DNA from 3 places in the Paenibacillus sp. FSL H7-0735 genome. Region 3 is predicted to be linked to each of the others. Evidence: a T-box and tRNA genes for the amino acid it is inferred to sense, from the RefSeq annotation. Region 3 holds a T-box; the other regions hold tRNA genes.

Region 1 (6,972 bases), 120 kb from region 3:
TAGTTTTGTACGATTCGGCTAAAACATAAGTATTGGAGGATCATCATGGATCGTGTTCTATATATTGTAAGTGCCACACATGAGCTAAATACTTATATCCCTCCACACCAGCATGAATGCTACGAACTAGTCTATTATTTACAGGGGGTAGGGACAACCAATGTTGGCCCCCGAAGTTACCATTTTCGCTCCTCTTCTTTCGCGCTTGTGCCACCCAATCATAAACATGACGAGCACCACCGTGAGGATGCAAATGTATTATTTGTAGGCTTCCACTCGGAACACCCTAATATGAGTAATCTGCTCGGCGTATATGAAGATGATAAAGATCAGACCGTTCTTCAAATCCTGCTGCGAATGAAAGCAGAGTTTACACGCAAGCAAGACGGATTCTCTGAGCTTCTAAACCTACAAATGAGCGAGATTACCGTCCATCTTATGAGGCTTCTTAGTGCCTCTGGATATCAATCCCCAACAGAAGACCGAGTACAATATGTCCTTAATTATATGAATGAGCATTATCGCCATAAATTGTCCGTCGAAACACTATCAGAAATGTCCGGATATAGCTACGATCGTTTTCGCCATCTATTTAAAGAACGGTTCGGGTCTTCACCCCTGCGGTATTTGCTGTTAAAACGCCTGGATTATGCAAAATCTCTATTACGTCATACTCAGATGCAAATCTCTGAAGTATCTGCTGCTGCAGGTTTTGTGAACGATGCCCAATTCTGCAATATGTTTAAACGAGAAATAGGTCATACCCCGCGAGCATTCCGCATTAATAATCAATCAGGTTAATCACTAATCAGATTAAAAAAAGCCGTTGAAATAGAGAAACTCCTCTATTCAACGGCTTAATCCTGTAAAACTAAGAACATAAAGAAAAAAGGTTAGTAAGATTGCTTATAAAAGCATTCTTACTAACCTTTTTAAGATACCGGCGAGAGGACTCGAACCTCCACGGTTTCCCACTCGATTTTGAGTCGAGCGCGTCTGCCATTCCGCCACGCCGGCACATATGAACTAAATGGAGGCGCCACCCAGATTTGAACTGGGGATAAAGCTTTTGCAGAGCTTTGCCTTACCACTTGGCTATGGCGCCATGTAAATTTTGGAGCGGACGACGGGAATCGAACCCGCGACCCTCGCCTTGGCAAGGCGATGCTCTACCGCTGAGCCACGTCCGCATAAAATGGCTGGGGATATAGGATTCGAACCTATGAGTGACGGAGTCAAAGTCCGTTGCCTTACCGCTTGGCTAATCCCCAATAACATTTTAAAGTAAAATGGGGCGACTGATGGGTCTCGAACCCACGAATGCCGGAACCACAATCCGGTGCGTTAACCCCTTCGCCACAGTCGCCATATTAAGTTGATATTGTTGCCATTATTCATTTTAAAGAAAATGGGGCGGCCGATGGGTCTCGAACCCACGAATGCCGGAACCACAATCCGGTGCGTTAACCCCTTCGCCACGGCCGCCATATTAAACTTTAGAAAGAACTTGGCAGGGGCAGCAGGAATTGAACCCACACCAACGGTTTTGGAGACCGTTGTTCTACCTTTAAACTATGCCCCTAAAAACTGGTGGAGGATGATGGATTCGAACCACCGAACACTTACGTGAGCAGATTTACAGTCTGATGCGTTTGGCCACTTCGCTAATCCTCCAAGGATGGTGCCGGCGAGAGGACTTGAACCCCCAACCTACTGATTACAAGTCAGTTGCTCTACCAATTGAGCTACACCGGCATGGCACTCATTCTTTTGTGATGATAAATGGTGGCTCGGGACGGAATCGAACCGCCGACACGAGGATTTTCAGTCCTCTGCTCTACCGACTGAGCTACCGAGCCATGATGAAAATGGCGGAACCGACGGGATTCGAACCCGCGATCTCCTGCGTGACAGGCAGGCATGTTAGGCCAACTACACCACGGTTCCAAAAGATATAATTGCTTAAGTTAATTGGTTGCGGGGGCAGGATTTGAACCTGCGGCCTTCGGGTTATGAGCCCGACGAGCTACCGGGCTGCTCCACCCCGCGCCAGTAAAATATGTTATGGTGGAGGCTGAGGGGATCGAACCCCCGACCCTCTGCTTGTAAGGCAGATGCTCTCCCAGCTGAGCTAAGCCTCCATAAACAACAATTGTTATTGTACCAAAGTCCACTAGGATAAATCAAGTGAAAATTTGGTGACCCGTATGGGATTCGAACCCATGTTACCTCCGTGAAAGGGAGGTGTCTTAACCCCTTGACCAACGGGCCATACTAATTAAAAATTTGTGGCGGAGAGAGAGGGATTCGAACCCTCGAGACGCTTGTGGCGCCTACACGATTTCCAATCGTGCTCCTTCGGCCAAACTCGGACACCTCTCCATATGGCTCCCCGAACAGGACTCGAACCTGTGACAACTCGATTAACAGTCGAGTGCTCTACCAACTGAGCTATCAGGGAATATTCATACCAGGCTTAATCGCCTGAAAACTGAATCCGAAACGAATCTGCATTCTAAGTATAGGATAAGCCCTCGACCGATTAGTATTGGTCAGCTCCATGCATTGCTGCACTTCCACCTCCAACCTATCTACCTCGTCGTCTTCAAGGGGTCTTACTAATTGGGAAATCTCATCTTGAGGGGGGCTTCACGCTTAGATGCTTTCAGCGCTTATCCCGTCCGTACGTAGCTACCCAGCCATGCTCCTGGCGGAACAACTGGTGCACCAGCGGTACGTCCATCCCGGTCCTCTCGTACTAAGGACAGCTCCTCTCAAATTTCCTGCGCCCACGACAGATAGGGACCGAACTGTCTCACGACGTTCTGAACCCAGCTCGCGTACCGCTTTAATGGGCGAACAGCCCAACCCTTGGGACCTACTTCAGCCCCAGGATGCGATGAGCCGACATCGAGGTGCCAAACCTCCCCGTCGATGTGGACTCTTGGGGGAGATAAGCCTGTTATCCCCAGGGTAGCTTTTATCCGTTGAGCGATGGCCCTTCCATGCGGTACCACCGGATCACTAAGTCCGACTTTCGTCCCTGCTCGACTTGTAGGTCTCGCAGTCAAGCTCCCTTATGCCTTTGCACTCTGCGAATGATTTCCAACCATTCTGAGGGAACCTTGGAACGCCTCCGTTACTCTTTAGGAGGCGACCGCCCCAGTCAAACTGCCCGCCTGACACGGTCCCCGTACCCGATTAGGGTACTAGGTTAGAACCTAGATACGATCAGGGTGGTATCCCAACGGCGCCTCCACCGAAGCTTGCGCTCCGATTTCTACGGCTCCCACCTATCCTGTACAGATCGTACCCAAATTCAATATCAAGCTGCAGTAAAGCTCCATGGGGTCTTTCCGTCTTGTCGCGGGTAACCTGCATCTTCACAGGTATTAAAATTTCACCGGATCTCTCGTTGAGACAGCGCCCAAGTCGTTACGCCATTCGTGCGGGTCAGAATTTACCTGACAAGGAATTTCGCTACCTTAGGACCGTTATAGTTACGGCCGCCGTTTACTGGGGCTTCGGTTCATAGCTTCGGGTTACCCCTAACCACTCCCCTTAACCTTCCAGCACCGGGCAGGCGTCAGCCCGTATACTTCGCCTTGCGGCTTCGCACAGACCTGTGTTTTTGCTAAACAGTCGCTTGGGCCTTTTCACTGCGGCCCCCTCGTGCTATTCACACTACCGGGGCACCCCTTCTCCCGAAGTTACGGGGTCATTTTGCCGAGTTCCTTAACGAGAGTTCTTCCGCGCGCCTTAGAATTCTCTTCTCGCCTACCTGTGTCGGTTTGCGGTACGGGCACCTTCTCCTGGCTAGAGGCTTTTCTTGGCAGTGTGAGATCATGACCTTCGCTACTATAATTTTCGCTCCCCATCACAGCCCAGCCTTAACGATGTGCGGATTTGCCTACACATCAGCCTCACTGCTTAGACGGACATCCATCAGTCCGCGTCACTACCCTCCTGCGTCACCCCATCGCTCATAGCGGATTACGGTGGTACAGTAATTTCAAACTGTTGTCCTTCGACTACGCCTTTCGGCCTCGCCTTAGGTCCCGACTTACCCTGAGCGGACGAGCCTTCCTCAGGAAACCTTGGGCTTTCGGCGGATCAGATTCTCACTGATCTTTTCGTTACTCATACCGGCATTCTCACTTGTGTAGTGTCCAGCGCTCTTTTCAGTACACCTTCAACCCCTACACAACGCTCCCCTACCCCAGATACATACGTATCTAGCCATAGCTTCGGTGGTGTGTTTAGCCCCGTTACATTTTCGGCGCAGAGTCACTCGACCAGTGAGCTATTACGCACTCTTTCAATGGTGGCTGCTTCTAAGCCAACATCCTGGTTGTCTGTGCAACTCCACATCCTTTCCCACTTAACACACACTTGGGGACCTTAGCTGATGGTCTGGGCTGTTTCCCTTTTGACAATGGATCTTAGCACTCACTGTCTGACTCCCGGCAATAAGTATATGGCATTCGGAGTTTGACTGAGCTTGGTAATCCTTGCGGACCCCGCACCCAATCAGTGCTCTACCTCCACTACTCTTATACCGAGGCTAGCCCTAAAGCTATTTCGGGGAGAACCAGCTATCTCCGAGTTCGATTGGAATTTCTCCGCTACCCCCACCTCATCCCCGCACTTTTCAACGTACGTGGGTTCGGGCCTCCAGTGCGTGTTACCGCACCTTCACCCTGGACAGGGGTAGATCACACGGTTTCGGGTCTACGTCCACATACTCATTCGCCCTATTCAGACTCGCTTTCGCTGCGGCTCCACCTTCTCGGCTTAACCTTGCATGTTAAACGTAACTCGCCGGTTCATTCTACAAAAGGCACGCCATCACCCATAGATCGGGCTCTGACTTTTTGTAAGCACACGGTTTCAGGTTCTATTTCACTCCCCTTCCGGGGTGCTTTTCACCTTTCCCTCACGGTACTGTTTCACTATCGGTCGCCAGGTAGTATTTAGCCTTAGCAGATGGTCCTGCTGGATTCATACGGGGTTTCACGTGCCCCGCACTACTCGGGATCCGTCTCGGAGAGAATACAGTTTAGGTTACAGGGCTTTTACCTCTATCGCGGGCCTTTCCAGACCTCTTCACCTACCATATTCCTTTGTAACTCCATGTGAGACGTCCCACAACCCCTAAGAGCAAGCTCTTAGGTTTAGGCTGTTCCGCGTTCGCTCGCCGCTACTGACGGAATCACTATTGTTTTCTCTTCCTCAGGGTACTTAGATGTTTCAGTTCCCCTGGTCTGCCTCTACACACCCTATGTATTCAGGTATGAGTAACTGCGAATTACCACAGCTGGGTTTCCCCATTCGGACACCCCCGGATCAAAGCTTGCTTACAGCTCCCCGAGGCAGTTTCGTTGTTCGCCACGTCCTTCGTCGGCTCCTGGCGCCTAGGCATCCTCCGTGTGCTCTTATTAGCTTAACCTTGATTTTTCCGCAGGAAAATATCATACGATGACATTCTCTTTTGGAATCATCTCACTAATAACATTTACTTGTTTGCACAAGTTGCTAAAAGATGTTCTAAAACGCAAATTCATTTCGGTATCCAGTTTTCAAGGATCAAGTCTTACTTGAGAGCTTAAACTCTCAAAACTGAGCAACGAGTGAGTAACAGGCCTAAACCTGAGTTTTGGAAGCTGAGCTTCCGATTTGAATGTCTTCATTGCAGAAGACGATTCTCCATAGAAAGGAGGTGATCCAGCCGCACCTTCCGATACGGCTACCTTGTTACGACTTCACCCCAATCATCTACCCCACCTTCGGCGGCTGGCTCCCTTGCGGGTTACCCCACCGACTTCGGGTGTTGTAAACTCTCGTGGTGTGACGGGCGGTGTGTACAAGACCCGGGAACGTATTCACCGCGGCATGCTGATCCGCGATTACTAGCAATTCCGACTTCATGCAGGCGAGTTGCAGCCTGCAATCCGAACTGAGACCGGCTTTGATGGGATTGGCTCCACCTCGCGGCTTCGCTTCCCGTTGTACCGGCCATTGTAGTACGTGTGTAGCCCAGGTCATAAGGGGCATGATGATTTGACGTCATCCCCACCTTCCTCCGGTTTGTCACCGGCAGTCACTCTAGAGTGCCCAGCATTACCTGCTGGCAACTAAAGTTAAGGGTTGCGCTCGTTGCGGGACTTAACCCAACATCTCACGACACGAGCTGACGACAACCATGCACCACCTGTCTCCTCTGTCCCGAAGGCCGCTGCTATCTCTAGCAGATTCAGAGGGATGTCAAGACCTGGTAAGGTTCTTCGCGTTGCTTCGAATTAAACCACATACTCCACTGCTTGTGCGGGTCCCCGTCAATTCCTTTGAGTTTCAGTCTTGCGACCGTACTCCCCAGGCGGAGTGCTTACTGTGTTAACTTCGGCACCAAGGGTATCGAAACCCCTAACACCTAGCACTCATCGTTTACGGCGTGGACTACCAGGGTATCTAATCCTGTTTGCTCCCCACGCTTTCGCGCCTCAGCGTCAGTTACAGCCCAGAAAGTCGCCTTCGCCACTGGTGTTCCTCCACATATCTACGCATTTCACCGCTACACGTGGAATTCCACTTTCCTCTTCTGTACTCAAGCCACCCAGTTTCCAGTGCGACCTCAGGTTGAGCCCAAGGTTTAAACACCAGACTTAAATAGCCGCCTGCGCGCGCTTTACGCCCAATAATTCCGGACAACGCTTGCCCCCTACGTATTACCGCGGCTGCTGGCACGTAGTTAGCCGGGGCTTTCTTCTCAGGTACCGTCACTCCGGTAGCAGTTACTCTACCGGACGTTCTTCCCTGGCAACAGAGCTTTACGATCCGAAAACCTTCATCACTCACGCGGCGTTGCTCCGTCAGGCTTTCGCCCATTGCGGAAGATTCCCTACTGCTGCCTCCCGTAGGAGTCTGGGCCGTGTCTCAGTCCCAGTGTGGCCGTTCACCCTCTCAGGTCGGCTA
Region 2 (6,972 bases), on a different contig from region 3:
TTGGGGTGAAGTCGTAACAAGGTAGCCGTATCGGAAGGTGCGGCTGGATCACCTCCTTTCTATGGAGAATCGTTCTCTGCAATGAGAACATTCAAATCGGAAGTTTAACTTCCAAAACTCAGGTTTAGGCCTGTTACTCACTCGTTGCTCAGTTTTGAGAGTTTAAGCTCTCAAGTAAGACTTGATCCTTGAAAACTGGATACCGAAACGAATTTGCGTTTTAGAACATCTTTTAGCAACTTGTGCAAACAAGTAAATGTTATTAGTGAGATGATTCCAAAGAGAATGTCATCGTATGATATTTTCCTGCGGAAAAATCAAGGTTAAGCTAATAAGAGCACACGGAGGATGCCTAGGCGCCAGGAGCCGACGAAGGACGTGGCGAACAACGAAACTGCCTCGGGGAGCTGTAAGCAAGCTTTGATCCGGGGGTGTCCGAATGGGGAAACCCAGCTGTGGTAATTCGCAGTTACTCATACCTGAATACATAGGGTGTGTAGAGGCAGACCAGGGGAACTGAAACATCTAAGTACCCTGAGGAAGAGAAAACAATAGTGATTCCGTCAGTAGCGGCGAGCGAACGCGGAACAGCCTAAACCTAAGAGCTTGCTCTTAGGGGTTGTGGGACGTCTCACATGGAGTTACAAAGGAATATGGTAGGTGAAGAGGTCTGGAAAGGCCCGCGATAGAGGTAAAAGCCCTGTAACCTAAACTGTGTTCTCTCCGAGACGGATCCCGAGTAGTGCGGGGCACGTGAAACCCCGTATGAATCCAGCAGGACCATCTGCTAAGGCTAAATACTACCTGGCGACCGATAGTGAAACAGTACCGTGAGGGAAAGGTGAAAAGCACCCCGGAAGGGGAGTGAAATAGAACCTGAAACCGTGTGCTTACAAAAAGTCAGAGCCCGATCTATGGGTGATGGCGTGCCTTTTGTAGAATGAACCGGCGAGTTACGTTTAACATGCAAGGTTAAGCCGAGAAGGTGGAGCCGCAGCGAAAGCGAGTCTGAATAGGGCGACTTAGTATGTGGACGTAGACCCGAAACCGTGTGATCTACCCCTGTCCAGGGTGAAGGTGCGGTAACACGCACTGGAGGCCCGAACCCACGTACGTTGAAAAGTGCGGGGATGAGGTGGGGGTAGCGGAGAAATTCCAATCGAACTCGGAGATAGCTGGTTCTCCCCGAAATAGCTTTAGGGCTAGCCTCGGTATAAGAGTAGTGGAGGTAGAGCACTGATTGGGTGCGGGGTCCGCAAGGATTACCAAGCTCAGTCAAACTCCGAATGCCATATACTTATTGCCGGGAGTCAGACAGTGAGTGCTAAGATCCATTGTCAAAAGGGAAACAGCCCAGACCATCAGCTAAGGTCCCCAAGTGTGTGTTAAGTGGGAAAGGATGTGGAGTTGCACAGACAACCAGGATGTTGGCTTAGAAGCAGCCACCATTGAAAGAGTGCGTAATAGCTCACTGGTCGAGTGACTCTGCGCCGAAAATGTAACGGGGCTAAACACACCACCGAAGCTATGGCTAGATACGTATGTATCTGGGGTAGGGGAGCGTTGTGTAGGGGTTGAAGGTGTACTGAAAAGAGCGCTGGACACTACACAAGTGAGAATGCCGGTATGAGTAACGAAAAGATCAGTGAGAATCTGATCCGCCGAAAGCCCAAGGTTTCCTGAGGAAGGCTCGTCCGCTCAGGGTAAGTCGGGACCTAAGGCGAGGCCGAAAGGCGTAGTCGAAGGACAACAGTTTGAAATTACTGTACCACCGTAATCCGCTATGAGCGATGGGGTGACGCAGGAGGGTAGTGACGCGGACTGATGGATGTCCGTCTAAGCAGTGAGGCTGATGTGTAGGCAAATCCGCACATCATTAAGGCTAGGCTGTGATGGGGAGCGAAAATTATAGTAGCGAAGGTCATGATCTCACACTGCCAAGAAAAGCCTCTAGCCAGGAGAAGGTGCCCGTACCGCAAACCGACACAGGTAGGCGAGAAGAGAATTCTAAGGCGCGCGGAAGAACTCTCGTTAAGGAACTCGGCAAAATGACCCCGTAACTTCGGGAGAAGGGGTGCCCCGGTAGTGTGAATAGCACGAGGGGGCCGCAGTGAAAAGGCCCAAGCGACTGTTTAGCAAAAACACAGGTCTGTGCGAAGCCGCAAGGCGAAGTATACGGGCTGACGCCTGCCCGGTGCTGGAAGGTTAAGGGGAGTGGTTAGGGGTAACCCGAAGCTATGAACCGAAGCCCCAGTAAACGGCGGCCGTAACTATAACGGTCCTAAGGTAGCGAAATTCCTTGTCAGGTAAATTCTGACCCGCACGAATGGCGTAACGACTTGGGCGCTGTCTCAACGAGAGATCCGGTGAAATTTTAATACCTGTGAAGATGCAGGTTACCCGCGACAAGACGGAAAGACCCCATGGAGCTTTACTGCAGCTTGATATTGAATTTGGGTACGATCTGTACAGGATAGGTGGGAGCCGTAGAAATCGGAGCGCAAGCTTCGGTGGAGGCGCCGTTGGGATACCACCCTGATCGTATCTAGGTTCTAACCTAGTACCCTTATCGGGTACGGGGACCGTGTCAGGCGGGCAGTTTGACTGGGGCGGTCGCCTCCTAAAGAGTAACGGAGGCGTTCCAAGGTTCCCTCAGAATGGTTGGAAATCATTCGCAGAGTGCAAAGGCATAAGGGAGCTTGACTGCGAGACCTACAAGTCGAGCAGGGACGAAAGTCGGACTTAGTGATCCGGTGGTACCGCATGGAAGGGCCATCGCTCAACGGATAAAAGCTACCCTGGGGATAACAGGCTTATCTCCCCCAAGAGTCCACATCGACGGGGAGGTTTGGCACCTCGATGTCGGCTCATCGCATCCTGGGGCTGAAGTAGGTCCCAAGGGTTGGGCTGTTCGCCCATTAAAGCGGTACGCGAGCTGGGTTCAGAACGTCGTGAGACAGTTCGGTCCCTATCTGTCGTGGGCGCAGGAAATTTGAGAGGAGCTGTCCTTAGTACGAGAGGACCGGGATGGACGTACCGCTGGTGCACCAGTTGTTCCGCCAGGAGCATGGCTGGGTAGCTACGTACGGACGGGATAAGCGCTGAAAGCATCTAAGCGTGAAGCCCCCCTCAAGATGAGATTTCCCAATTAGTAAGACCCCTTGAAGACGACGAGGTAGATAGGTTGGAGGTGGAAGTGCAGCAATGCATGGAGCTGACCAATACTAATCGGTCGAGGGCTTATCCTATACTTAGAATGCAGATTCGTTTCGGATTCAGTTTTCAGGCGATTAAGCCTGAGCATTTACGCTGTAAATGCCCGTTTGGTGGCGATAGCGGAGGGGTTCCACACGTACCCATCCCGAACACGACCGTTAAGCCCTCCAGCGCCGATGGTACTTGGACCGAAGGGTCCTGGGAGAGTAGGACGCCGCCAAGCGGACAACCACATTACCCGTGGTATTTTTTTTGCCCTTAATATTAATATGTCTTAGAAGGGCCTTTAGCTCAGCTGGTTAGAGCGCACCCCTGATAAGGGTGAGGTCGGTGGTTCGAGTCCACTAAGGCCCACCATATTCCCTGATAGCTCAGTTGGTAGAGCACTCGACTGTTAATCGAGTTGTCACAGGTTCGAGTCCTGTTCGGGGAGCCATTTATGGAGAGGTGTCCGAGTTTGGCCGAAGGAGCACGATTGGAAATCGTGTAGGCGCCACAAGCGTCTCGAGGGTTCGAATCCCTCTCTCTCCGCCATAAAAATTATTAGCATGGCCCGTTGGTCAAGGGGTTAAGACACCTCCCTTTCACGGAGGTAACATGGGTTCGAATCCCATACGGGTCATATCATGGAGGCTTAGCTCAGCTGGGAGAGCATCTGCCTTACAAGCAGAGGGTCGGGGGTTCGATCCCCTCAGCCTCCACCATAATATTCTCACTGACGCGGGGTGGAGCAGCCCGGTAGCTCGTCGGGCTCATAACCCGAAGGTCGCAGGTTCAAGTCCTGCCCCCGCAACCAATTTACTCTTATACATTATGTTTAGGGATAAGCTGGTATGGTGAAAATGAATAGTATATACTTATTAATGACGCGGGGTGGAGCAGCCCGGTAGCTCGTCGGGCTCATAACCCGAAGGCCGCAGGTTCAAATCCTGCCCCCGCAACCAATTTACACTTATGCATTATGTCTATGGAACCGTGGTGTAGTTGGCCTAACATGCCTGCCTGTCACGCAGGAGATCGCGGGTTCGAATCCCGTCGGTTCCGCCATTTAGTTAATTATTATTGGGGATTAGCCAAGCGGTAAGGCAACGGACTTTGACTCCGTCATGCATAGGTTCAAATCCTATATCCCCAGCCATTTATGAGAGCCATTAGCTCAGTTGGTAGAGCACCTGACTTTTAATCAGGGTGTCGAAGGTTCGAGTCCTTCATGGCTCACCATTTTCTTTAAAGTGTGCGCGTGTGGCGGAATTGGCAGACGCACCAGACTTAGGATCTGGCGTTTCACGACGTGGGGGTTCGAGTCCCTTCACGCGCACCATGTTTTTGCGGACGTGGCTCAGCGGTAGAGCATCGCCTTGCCAAGGCGAGGGTCGCGGGTTCGATTCCCGTCGTCCGCTCCATATAGATTTTGCGCCCTTAGCTCAGCTGGATAGAGCGTTTGACTACGAATCAAAAGGCCGGGAGTTCGAATCTCTCAGGGCGCGCCATTTTTATTACTAAGCAGTTATAGTATTGTTAACGGGATGTAGCTCAGCTTGGTAGAGCACCTGGTTTGGGACCAGGGGGTCGCATGTTCAAATCGTGTCATCCCGATTTTATACCTTTGCGGGTGTAGTTCAATGGTAGAACTTCAGCCTTCCAAGCTGATAGCGTGGGTTCGATTCCCATCACCCGCTTATAATGAGAAACACCTGCCGGTATTAGGCGGGTGTTTTTTTGATTGGACATATCTTACGGAGACTTAAATAATAGAAACGCCCCCCTCCTTAATATAGGAAAGGGACGCTGCTGTAGTGGGTTTATAAGGGATCGTCCTTATATAAGAACGCCTACCTCACCATTATTCACGAACTTAATACTTTCGATCTTCACCTCTAGTTGACCTGAAGGAATCGCTAGCTGACAAGTACTGCCGAGCTCAGCCAGCAGCAACTGCATGCCTATAGGTGACAACATAGAAATCTTGTTATCATTAGGTTCTGCTTGGTTAGGAAATACGATGGTATAGATATCTGTAGTATTATCGTCCAAGTAACGAAGCTGCAACTGGCTTCCGATAAAGACCTGAGAATTTAAATCTTCACCATTAAACTCAGTTAGTAATTGTTCCAGCTCAGAGCAATAACGGGACAACAGCGTTTCAGCATTGCTTCTATCCTTGCTTCGTACCGGAAAGTATTGATTTAGAAATGCGATTTTTTCTTCATCAAAATAGATAAGCTGCTGAAGCAGCTGTGTCCGTGAGCCTTCATAGATAAGACTATGGTTCATAGTAGATTTCACCCCCTCTAAGTAGCACATTCCTTGTAAACTTGTTATGGTGTGTTGCCATCTTAAAATCCCTCCTATACAAATAGAGGTCCCCCAATGGAGACCTTCTGATCAGTATACCAGCTTCTATTTGTAAATCCAATCCATTTTAAAAGGGGAATTAAAACCTTCTAAATATTGTAATGAAAACCTTTGACTATTACATACTTGGGTGCTATGATAGGCTGATGCATAGGCATTTCGTAGAAAACTGCGAAATGCCTATACTGTATTTTGAAGATATTTTTACATTAATTGTTACCTGGGGAGTGATACGCCATGTACATTTCGTTGAGTTCACATATAGATTCCAGAACTATAAAATAACTACTTAATTTATTAAAGGAGGAGATCAGGATGATTCAAGTTAAAGAGTTTGTAGATGCTGATAATTCTTATGCAGAGAATAAAGCTAATGAGTTCCTGGCAGGACTACGGGAGGAACAGATTGTGAATATCTGTTACGGTTCGGTAGTTAAATCATCACGTGATGGGGCAGAGCACCAAAGAACCACTATACTGGTCGTGTATAAGACAAATGAAAGGCAATAACTGGAACACGTTTTTTTCATGTCTATCCATTGTCTCTACGCTGTGCGTTGTGATTGTCATCATTTATTATGTTTTCAGCTAATTAGTAAAAAGAGGACCTTTCCCATCTACGGGCAAAGGTCCTCTTTAGTTTATAAGTGCATTTACAGTCTTACATTCCGTCTGGTACGGATAGACCCAAACCGGATGCGATACGCTGTCCCAAGTCTGGATCAGCCTTAAAGAAATGTTCAATCTGGCGACGTTTGATATCGTTACTTTCAACAGGAGTCATAGCGCCAACGATGTTTTGAACTAGACGGGTACGTTCTTCTTCAGACATTAGACGGTACAAGTCACCTGGTTGTGTATAGTGATCGTCACTATTGTAGGCGACACTATCCGCATATCCGGAGACTTCGAACGGCGATGTCTTATGCTGCGGTGATTCTTTTGGTCCCCCTAAGCTGTTAGGCTCGTAATAGGCTCCGGAACCGCCATTGTTGCCCAAGGCCATGCCACCATCACGTTGATAGTTCTTCACTTCTACTTTTGGACGGTTGATAGGCAGGCTGTTGTGGTTAGGGCCAACCCGGTGGCGGTGTGCATCACCATACGCGAACAGACGGCCTTGTAGCAATTTATCCGGCGAAGCTTCAATACCAGGAACGAAAGAGCCGGGAGAGAATGTGACTTGTTCTACTTCAGCGAAGTAGTTCTCCGGATTGCGATCCAATACCATACGGCCAACCTCGATTAACGGATAATCTTTTTGTGACCAGACCTTTGTTACATCAAATGGATCAAAACGGTAAGTCTTCGCATCCTCGATCGGCATAATTTGCACGTAGAGCTTCCAAGCAGGGAAATCTCCTTTATCAATAGCATTGAACAAGTCTTCTGTATGATAAT
Region 3 (6,972 bases):
CCAAGAACAAGTTCAACGATACAACCAGACCGGAGATAATCCAGCCCAGAGTGGCTGTCATTTTGCGGTTCACTAACCCGCCCATAATCTGGCGGTTGCTTGTAAACACAACCAGTGGAATCAACGCGAACGCAATCCCAAAGGACAAAATCACTTGACTTATTACGAGTGCCTTCGTTGGATTCACACCAAAACCAATGATCGCTAGTGGGGGAATGATGGTAATCGCACGGCGCAAGTACAGGTTAATTCTTTTGTTGATGAAGCCTTGCATAACCACATCGCCAGCCATAGTCCCTACGGAGGAACTCGACAGTCCCGCAATGAGTAGTCCCAGCCCAAACGAGATCGCCGTTACTGGCCCAGCTAAGTGACCAAATTGCTGAAACGCGACATCCAGATCCTCAACCACGAGACCATTTTTGAAAAACAATGCCGCAGAGACAATAACCATAGCCATATTTACTGCACCTGCGATAATCATCGCAATAATAATATCTATAAATTCCAATTTGAAAATCTGTTTTTTCTCCGATTCATTCACCCCGACGATACGGTTCTGTGTAAGTGATGAATGCAGGTAAATCGCATGTGGCATCACGGTTGCACCTAGAATTCCTGCGGCCAAAAGGATGCTGTCCACCCCTTCAAACTTAGGTGTAAACATGCCTACGGCAACTGCTCCCATATCCGGTTTAGCTACAATAACTTGAAAAGCGAAGGCTAATACGACTATAAGGATCATTGCGGCAATCCCTGCCTCAAGGGAGCGGTATCCCCGGCGTTGCAGCTCTAAGATAGCAAATGAACCCACCGCAGTAATCAGTGCTGCTGGCAGCATGGGAATATCAAATAAGAGATATAATCCTAATGCCGCCCCGATAAACTCTGCCAGATCCGTAGCTATAATCACCAGTTCACTTTGAATCCATAAGAAGATAGATACACTCTTCGGAAAACGATCATGAGCGATCTCAGGCAAGTTCTTGCCTGTCGCAATCCCCAGCTTGGCGGATAACGCTTGGATTAATACAGCCATTAGATTCGAGGCTACGATCACCCACAATAAAAGATATCCATATTTGGAGCCTGCCGTAATATTGGTGGCAAAATTACCCGGATCCAGATAAGCAACTGCAGCGATAAAAGCTGGGCCTAGGAAAGGAAGTAATCGTTTAATCCCTTTGATCTCCCCGTTAAGTACGGCTTGTGCTGAAACAGAGTTCTTATGTTGTTTTATATGTGGTTGTTCTACTAAAGTTTGTTCGAGCATTTCAATTCCTCCTCTTGCCCTGAAAAAGTTGTCTATATACACGAAAGTTTCCCCTGTGCAACTTATATTTAAAGTATATGCTTATTTCTGAAAAATGTAAATATGTTTCATATGGAATTTTCATTTGCTTATAATACTTATGACCAATAACAAAAAAAAGCAAGACGATGATCAGAAATTACCCGATCTTCGCCTAGCTTAAGCTGCTTATGAATTTTTCTTCCATGTGTCCTTCAGCGGTACTATCCGATTCAGCACCAGCTTATCTGCCGTGGTGTACTTCGTATCCACACAGAAAAATCCATGCCGGATCAATTGAAATTTATCTTCTGGCGTTGCGTTGCCCATCGATGGCTCCAGCAAACAATCCTTCAGGATCGTCAAGGAATCCGGATTAAGATACGCGTCCCAGCGCTCACCGTCTTCTTTAGGACCGTCGTTATCTTTCAGCAGCCGCTCATATAGATGAACATCAGCTTTGATAGCATGATCTGCCGATACCCAGTGAATGGTTGCCTTAACCTTCCGTTCATTAAACCCGCTTCCGCTCTTCGTTCTCGGATCATAGGTGCAGCGAAGCTCTAGGATTTCTCCGGTAACTTCGTCCTTGATTACTTCGTTGCATTTAATGAAATAAGCACCCTTTAGCCTTACCTCGTTCCCCATAGTCAGCCTGTGATAACCTTTTGGCGGCTCCTCCATGAAATCTTCTTGTTCAATATAAAGGGTTCGTGAAAAAGGAACCTCTCTTTCCCCAAGTGACTTATCTTCACTGTTATTCTCAATCGTCAGCCCTTCATTATGATCCTCAGGATAATTAGTAATGACCACTTTTAAAGGCTTAAGAACAGCCATCACACTTGGAACCTTTGCCTTCAAATCTTGTCTAAGCGCATGCTCTAACATGGCAATATCCACAATGGTGCTATTTCTGACAAATCCAATTTCCTTCACAAAATTCCGGATACTCTCCGGTGTAAAACCTCTTCTGCGTAAACCGCGAAGCGTAGGAAGTCTTGGGTCATCCCAACCGTCCACATAATGGCCTGTAACCAGTTGCCTGATATACCGTTTACTCGTCACAACTCCGGTGATGTTCACCCGTCCAAACTCTCTTTGCTTGGGAGCCTCAGGGGTATCCAGCTCATTCAGTACCCACTCATAGAGCGGCCGATGATCCTTAAATTCAATCGAGCATAAGGAATACGTAATCCCTTCGATAGCATCTTGTATAGGATGGGCAAAATCATACATCGGATAGATACACCATTCGTTACCCGTTCTATAATGCTCCGCATGAATGATTCTGTAAATCACCGGATCACGTAAGTTGATATTAGGTGAGCTCATATCTATTTTAGCCCGCAACACTCTGGCTCCCGTCGGATAAACTCCATCTTTCATCTCCGTAAATAACCGCAAATTCTCTTCAACAGAACGCTCCCGGAATGGGCTGTTTTTTCCCGGCTCCGTAAGTGTCCCTCTATAAGCCGTCACCTCTTCAGGTGATAAATCACAGACATAAGCCTTTCCTTTTCGGATTAACGTAACTGCGCTATTGTATATTTTCTCAGAATAATCTGATCCATAAAAAATATGGTCCGGTGGATAGCCCATCCATTGAATATCTTCGATGATGGCATTTACATACTCCAGATCCTCTTTTAAAGGATTGGTGTCATCAAAGCGCAAATGGAACTTCCCGCCATACTTTTTCGCAGTCGTATAGTTCGTGTGAATAGCATACGCACTGCCAATATGCAGATACCCGTTAGGCTCAGGTGGAAATCTCGTGCAAATATCTCTACTGTAAGTCCCTGCTCCCAGCTCTTCTTGAATCAATCTGTCGATGTAGCTCTCTGCTAATACTTCCGGTTCCTCGTTCATTGGTGTTACCTCCTGTTTATAAGTGATATCCGCCTGCTTAATCTGCAAAATAAAAAGAACCTCACCTCCAAGACTTATGGTCTTGGGGACGAAATTCTCGCGGTACCACCCCAGGTTCATTAATATGTCACCATATTAATCTCATCAAGTACGGCAAAACATCTTACGCAGTGCTTATACTCTAGCTCTATAACAGGAGCTCCCGTCATACCATCCCCTTAGTCCGGTTCCGATATGCCGCTCAGAGGCTTGTTTCGATAAAATCCCCCTTACCCTGTTCTCATCATCCAGGGCTCTCTGTGAAGGAATGATTTCATGTACTCTTCTCGTCATCGCGTTTGATTATTTTGTATAGGATACCAAAAAGATAACCCTATGTAAATGTGCTTATTCCTCGCTCAGCGCCGTGAGAAGCTCCAATACTACTTCATTGTCAGGCTCTGCAGCCAAAGCTCTACGCGCGTATTCCAATGCAGCAGCTTCAGCTCCTAGCTCGTAGTTACAAATTGCCATGCTATAAAGCACTGATGCTAATGGTTCTTCCGTATTGGCATGCATAGAGCGTTCTAAGTAAACCAATGCTTCCGCGAATTTATCCATTTCATACAGCAGTAACCCCGCATCTAGCGACAGGTCATAACTCTGTTCCATCGGATAATAGCCAGTCCACATCAACTGTATTCCTCGCTGTAAATCCAGCATTTCTTCATCACTGGCACTGGGCAGTAGCTCCGAAATCTGTTCAGCACTATGGATAAACCATTCAGCATCATACCCACCCAAACGCCAAAAGGCCAAAATTTGCTGCAGCCCCATCGTATCTAATTGCTGATCCATCCATTCCTTCATACTAAAGAAATCATCGGGACCAAAACGTTCTATAAACCGCTTGTAACCCAGCCGAGTATTTGTATAGCTCAACGGAGTTGGAAGCATAAGAATACAGCCGATGTTTAGGTTTTTATAGTGATGACTGGTGAATATTGAATGCGCCCCTTTTTGTTTCAGCACATGTTCTATCGCATGATAATTCGCAGTCAAAGAGAAGCTTCCGTGATGAATCAGCAATGGAGGTTCTGCAAATTCCCAGTTCTCTAAGCGATGGTCTCCCTTATCCGCTGTAAGCAGCACGAATCCCTCTGTAGAGAGCCGCGCAAGCCGCTCCAGACAAGTGAGCCCCACCACCGGAAAGAGTATATGTGAATCCTCCAGCTTCTGCTGATAAAGCGCTATAACGTCATGATAGGGATAAGTCTCCTCTTCATAACTAGCCGCACGCCGATAATGGTACTGCGGGATGATTTTGCCGAGCGCATCGGAGGGGTTATCCGGATCAACTTCCGCAGAATACTGGATCGAAACCTCACATTCATATATTTTTCCTTCATCCACATAAATTAATTCTTGCGGAATGCTGTCAAAAAAATAATTTGCCACAATCACCAATGGCTGCTGTAAATCACCAGGCCGAATGCTGAGCTTAGCGTGTACTAAATGTAGTTCTACATCCTGCACAGCATCAAAACGTGCGAAGTCCAAAATACCCTGCTTCACGTAAGGAAGTAGGCTCGGGTGCTGCTGCCAGCTGGATATATTTTTGGAAGGCAAATCGCTCATCACATAACGAAAAGGAGGTAGAGGAATATCTGCGTAGTCTACGATTTCACATAGCTTTTTAAGCACATGGAAGGCTAACCGGCCTGCTCCAGCTCCAAGTTCTAGAATCGTAACGGTCTCTGAGAGATGCCCTTGTCCAGCCCGGTCTTGCAGGAATCCAAAGATCATCTCTGCGTATGCTGTCGCAATCATAGGGTTACTCGTGATGTACTGCGGGACCTGATCATTATTCCAAGCCTTTAATCCCTGCTCTTCATAATATGTTCGTTGCAATTCCCAAATCGGTGCTTCGCTGAAGCGATATTGCTGTTCTTTGTTACCTGTCATCTGTTTCTTTACCCGCTCTCTGTCTAGCTTGTTTGAATAATCTATAGCAATTGCCTTATTGCGCTCTAAATGTGCGTGACCTGAAAATGACGTATTCAGCCTCTGTTGGAATGGAAACGGAAAATGATAATAATGCCGCCTTAGAGGTTAACGAATCAGGTCCTTTCAACGTTTGATAAAAAGAATTTCCTTTACTGTCCACACTCACCAGCTCTAATTCCGCGTTTCCTTTAGGGATGATGAATCCGGAGGTATTTTGCACGCCTAAGGTTAATCTATATTCTTTCCCGGATTGAGCCTGCGTTAGCATAGTAGGATATAAAGGATACGGATGTGCTGTCGTTTCGAGTGGATAAGGAGCAAGGGCAAGATCTGCCTCAGGCTTCACCCATTCCTCCCCTTTTCTGGCTCCAATGCCAAGGGTTAATTTATTCACATTATTAAATTGCACTTCCCAGCGAAAAGACTTAAGCCCTTCTAAAATAGGGGAAGCCGGAACAAACAGAGTGCCATCCTTTACCTCTGGAGCAACGCCTAATGATTCTACGGTCTCCCCATTAAAATCTGCCTCTAGCTGCCCTGCTTTAATATTTCCTACAGATCGGTCCAACAGTGAAACAGTAACACTCTTGCTCAGAGCGTCATAGAGCAAATCTGCGCCAATCGCATTGGAGAAGGCTCGAATCGGCACCATTAATTTACCTGCTTTGAAATAAGGGGCGAGTTTACCTGGAAAAAGCACGTAATATCCCCCGTATGACAGTGGCATTACCTGTGTCCCTAACTGGACAGCTGCTGACACCGATGTAGGTGTAACCGCAGATCCCGCGGCGAACATAATCACTAAAAGACCTATTACATAAGCTTTTATTTTCCCTAATCGTTGTAAGGACTCCTTGATGTGAATCATCACAAACCCCTCTCCAGTTCATCTAGAACCTTAGCCTCTATTAGTAATAATCAATGATGACCCTACACATGTCAACTTGTACCACTTCTGCTATCCATCATAAAAGACAGCATTCCGCATATATTTTCATTGAACTCTTAAGGAACAAGAAAGGAGAACAGCTTATGACTTCTGCTGGACAGGATTCGGCAAAAAAAACAAACATCCCCCAGCCCATCCGAAGCGATGGCACAGGGGGATTAGATAAAGGCCCCCGCGATGTTATGCGGGATCTTGAGAATCCGGATATGTTCGTTCCTCCGGTGACTGATGCGGGCCTGGTTCCCAATTTGAAATTTTCTTTCTCCGATGCGCATATGCAGCTTAATCATGGTGGCTGGTCCAGAGAAGTAACCGTCAGAGAACTCCCTATCGCAACTACACTGGCAGGTGTGAATATGAGCCTGACCCCCGGTGGAGTACGAGAGCTTCACTGGCATCAGCAAGCGGAATGGTCTTATATGCTGTTAGGCCGCGCTCGGATTACTGCTGTGGACCAGAATGGGCGGAACTTTATAGCAGATGTAGGACCTGGTGATCTATGGTATTTTCCGCCGGGTATTCCTCACTCTATACAAGGTCTTGAAGAAGGCTGTGAATTTCTCCTTGTCTTCGACGACGGAAGCTTCTCTGATCTGAATACCTTGTCTATTTCCGATTGGTTCGCCCATACGCCCAAAGAGGTTCTTTCAGCTAACTTTGGAATACCTGCCGAGACCTTTGACTCCATCCCCACTGAACAGGTTTACATTTATCAGGATCAAGTTCCCGGCTCATTACAAAGACAAAAGGTGCAGTCGCCTTACGGAGAAATTCCACAGAGTTTCAAACATTCGCTATTGGCACAGCCTCCATTGAAGACTCCTGGCGGGAGCGTCAGAATCGTTGATTCCAGCAACTTTCCGATCTCCAAGACCGT

What was found. The T-box of region 3 lies ahead of NSS82_RS31280 (glutamine--tRNA ligase/YqeY domain fusion protein). A T-box ahead of a tRNA ligase gene usually reads a tRNA of that ligase, here a tRNA-Gln.
Region 1: it has a tRNA-Gln gene. The T-box ahead of NSS82_RS31280 (glutamine--tRNA ligase/YqeY domain fusion protein) is inferred to sense a tRNA for this amino acid. The anticodon was not compared.
Region 2: it has a tRNA-Gln gene. The T-box ahead of NSS82_RS31280 (glutamine--tRNA ligase/YqeY domain fusion protein) is inferred to sense a tRNA for this amino acid. The anticodon was not compared.

Annotation. Positions count from the first base shown of each region.
Region 1 covers NZ_JBBOZH010000002.1:713,627-720,598, forward strand. Annotated here, with positions in the region: gene NSS82_RS30685 (AraC family transcriptional regulator) at 46-801, shown strand; tRNA gene NSS82_RS30690 (tRNA-Leu) at 939-1,017, opposite strand; tRNA gene NSS82_RS30695 (tRNA-Cys) at 1,032-1,105, opposite strand; tRNA gene NSS82_RS30700 (tRNA-Gly) at 1,116-1,190, opposite strand; tRNA gene NSS82_RS30705 (tRNA-Gln) at 1,197-1,271, opposite strand; tRNA gene NSS82_RS30710 (tRNA-His) at 1,291-1,366, opposite strand; tRNA gene NSS82_RS30715 (tRNA-His) at 1,410-1,485, opposite strand; tRNA gene NSS82_RS30720 (tRNA-Trp) at 1,509-1,582, opposite strand; tRNA gene NSS82_RS30725 (tRNA-Tyr) at 1,589-1,674, opposite strand; tRNA gene NSS82_RS30730 (tRNA-Thr) at 1,680-1,755, opposite strand; tRNA gene NSS82_RS30735 (tRNA-Phe) at 1,784-1,859, opposite strand; tRNA gene NSS82_RS30740 (tRNA-Asp) at 1,870-1,947, opposite strand; tRNA gene NSS82_RS30745 (tRNA-Met) at 1,973-2,049, opposite strand; tRNA gene NSS82_RS30750 (tRNA-Val) at 2,066-2,141, opposite strand; tRNA gene NSS82_RS30755 (tRNA-Glu) at 2,197-2,271, opposite strand; tRNA gene NSS82_RS30760 (tRNA-Ser) at 2,290-2,382, opposite strand; tRNA gene NSS82_RS30765 (tRNA-Asn) at 2,386-2,461, opposite strand; rRNA gene NSS82_RS30770 (23S ribosomal RNA) at 2,523-5,449, opposite strand; rRNA gene NSS82_RS30775 (16S ribosomal RNA) at 5,713-6,972, opposite strand, start outside.
Region 2 covers NZ_JBBOZH010000001.1:1,000,576-1,007,547, forward strand. Annotated here, with positions in the region: rRNA gene NSS82_RS04335 (16S ribosomal RNA) at 1-59, shown strand, start outside; rRNA gene NSS82_RS04340 (23S ribosomal RNA) at 322-3,248, shown strand; rRNA gene rrf (5S ribosomal RNA) at 3,323-3,439, shown strand; tRNA gene NSS82_RS04350 (tRNA-Ile) at 3,497-3,573, shown strand; tRNA gene NSS82_RS04355 (tRNA-Asn) at 3,577-3,652, shown strand; tRNA gene NSS82_RS04360 (tRNA-Ser) at 3,658-3,750, shown strand; tRNA gene NSS82_RS04365 (tRNA-Glu) at 3,767-3,838, shown strand; tRNA gene NSS82_RS04370 (tRNA-Val) at 3,845-3,920, shown strand; tRNA gene NSS82_RS04375 (tRNA-Met) at 3,936-4,012, shown strand; tRNA gene NSS82_RS04380 (tRNA-Met) at 4,084-4,160, shown strand; tRNA gene NSS82_RS04385 (tRNA-Asp) at 4,186-4,263, shown strand; tRNA gene NSS82_RS04390 (tRNA-Gln) at 4,280-4,354, shown strand; tRNA gene NSS82_RS04395 (tRNA-Lys) at 4,362-4,437, shown strand; tRNA gene NSS82_RS04400 (tRNA-Leu) at 4,453-4,537, shown strand; tRNA gene NSS82_RS04405 (tRNA-Gly) at 4,545-4,619, shown strand; tRNA gene NSS82_RS04410 (tRNA-Arg) at 4,630-4,706, shown strand; tRNA gene NSS82_RS04415 (tRNA-Pro) at 4,739-4,812, shown strand; tRNA gene NSS82_RS04420 (tRNA-Gly) at 4,825-4,895, shown strand; gene NSS82_RS04425 (GreA/GreB family elongation factor) at 5,035-5,490, opposite strand; gene NSS82_RS04430 (sporulation protein Cse60) at 5,887-6,081, shown strand; gene katA (catalase KatA) at 6,233-6,972, opposite strand, start outside.
Region 3 covers NZ_JBBOZH010000002.1:833,562-840,533, forward strand. Annotated here, with positions in the region: gene NSS82_RS31275 (Nramp family divalent metal transporter) at 1-1,273, opposite strand, end outside; gene NSS82_RS31280 (glutamine--tRNA ligase/YqeY domain fusion protein) at 1,481-3,160, opposite strand; T-box leader at 3,242-3,502, opposite strand; gene NSS82_RS31285 (SAM-dependent methyltransferase) at 3,548-5,104, opposite strand; gene NSS82_RS31290 (copper amine oxidase N-terminal domain-containing protein) at 5,160-6,014, opposite strand; gene NSS82_RS31295 (oxalate decarboxylase family bicupin) at 6,179-6,972, shown strand, end outside.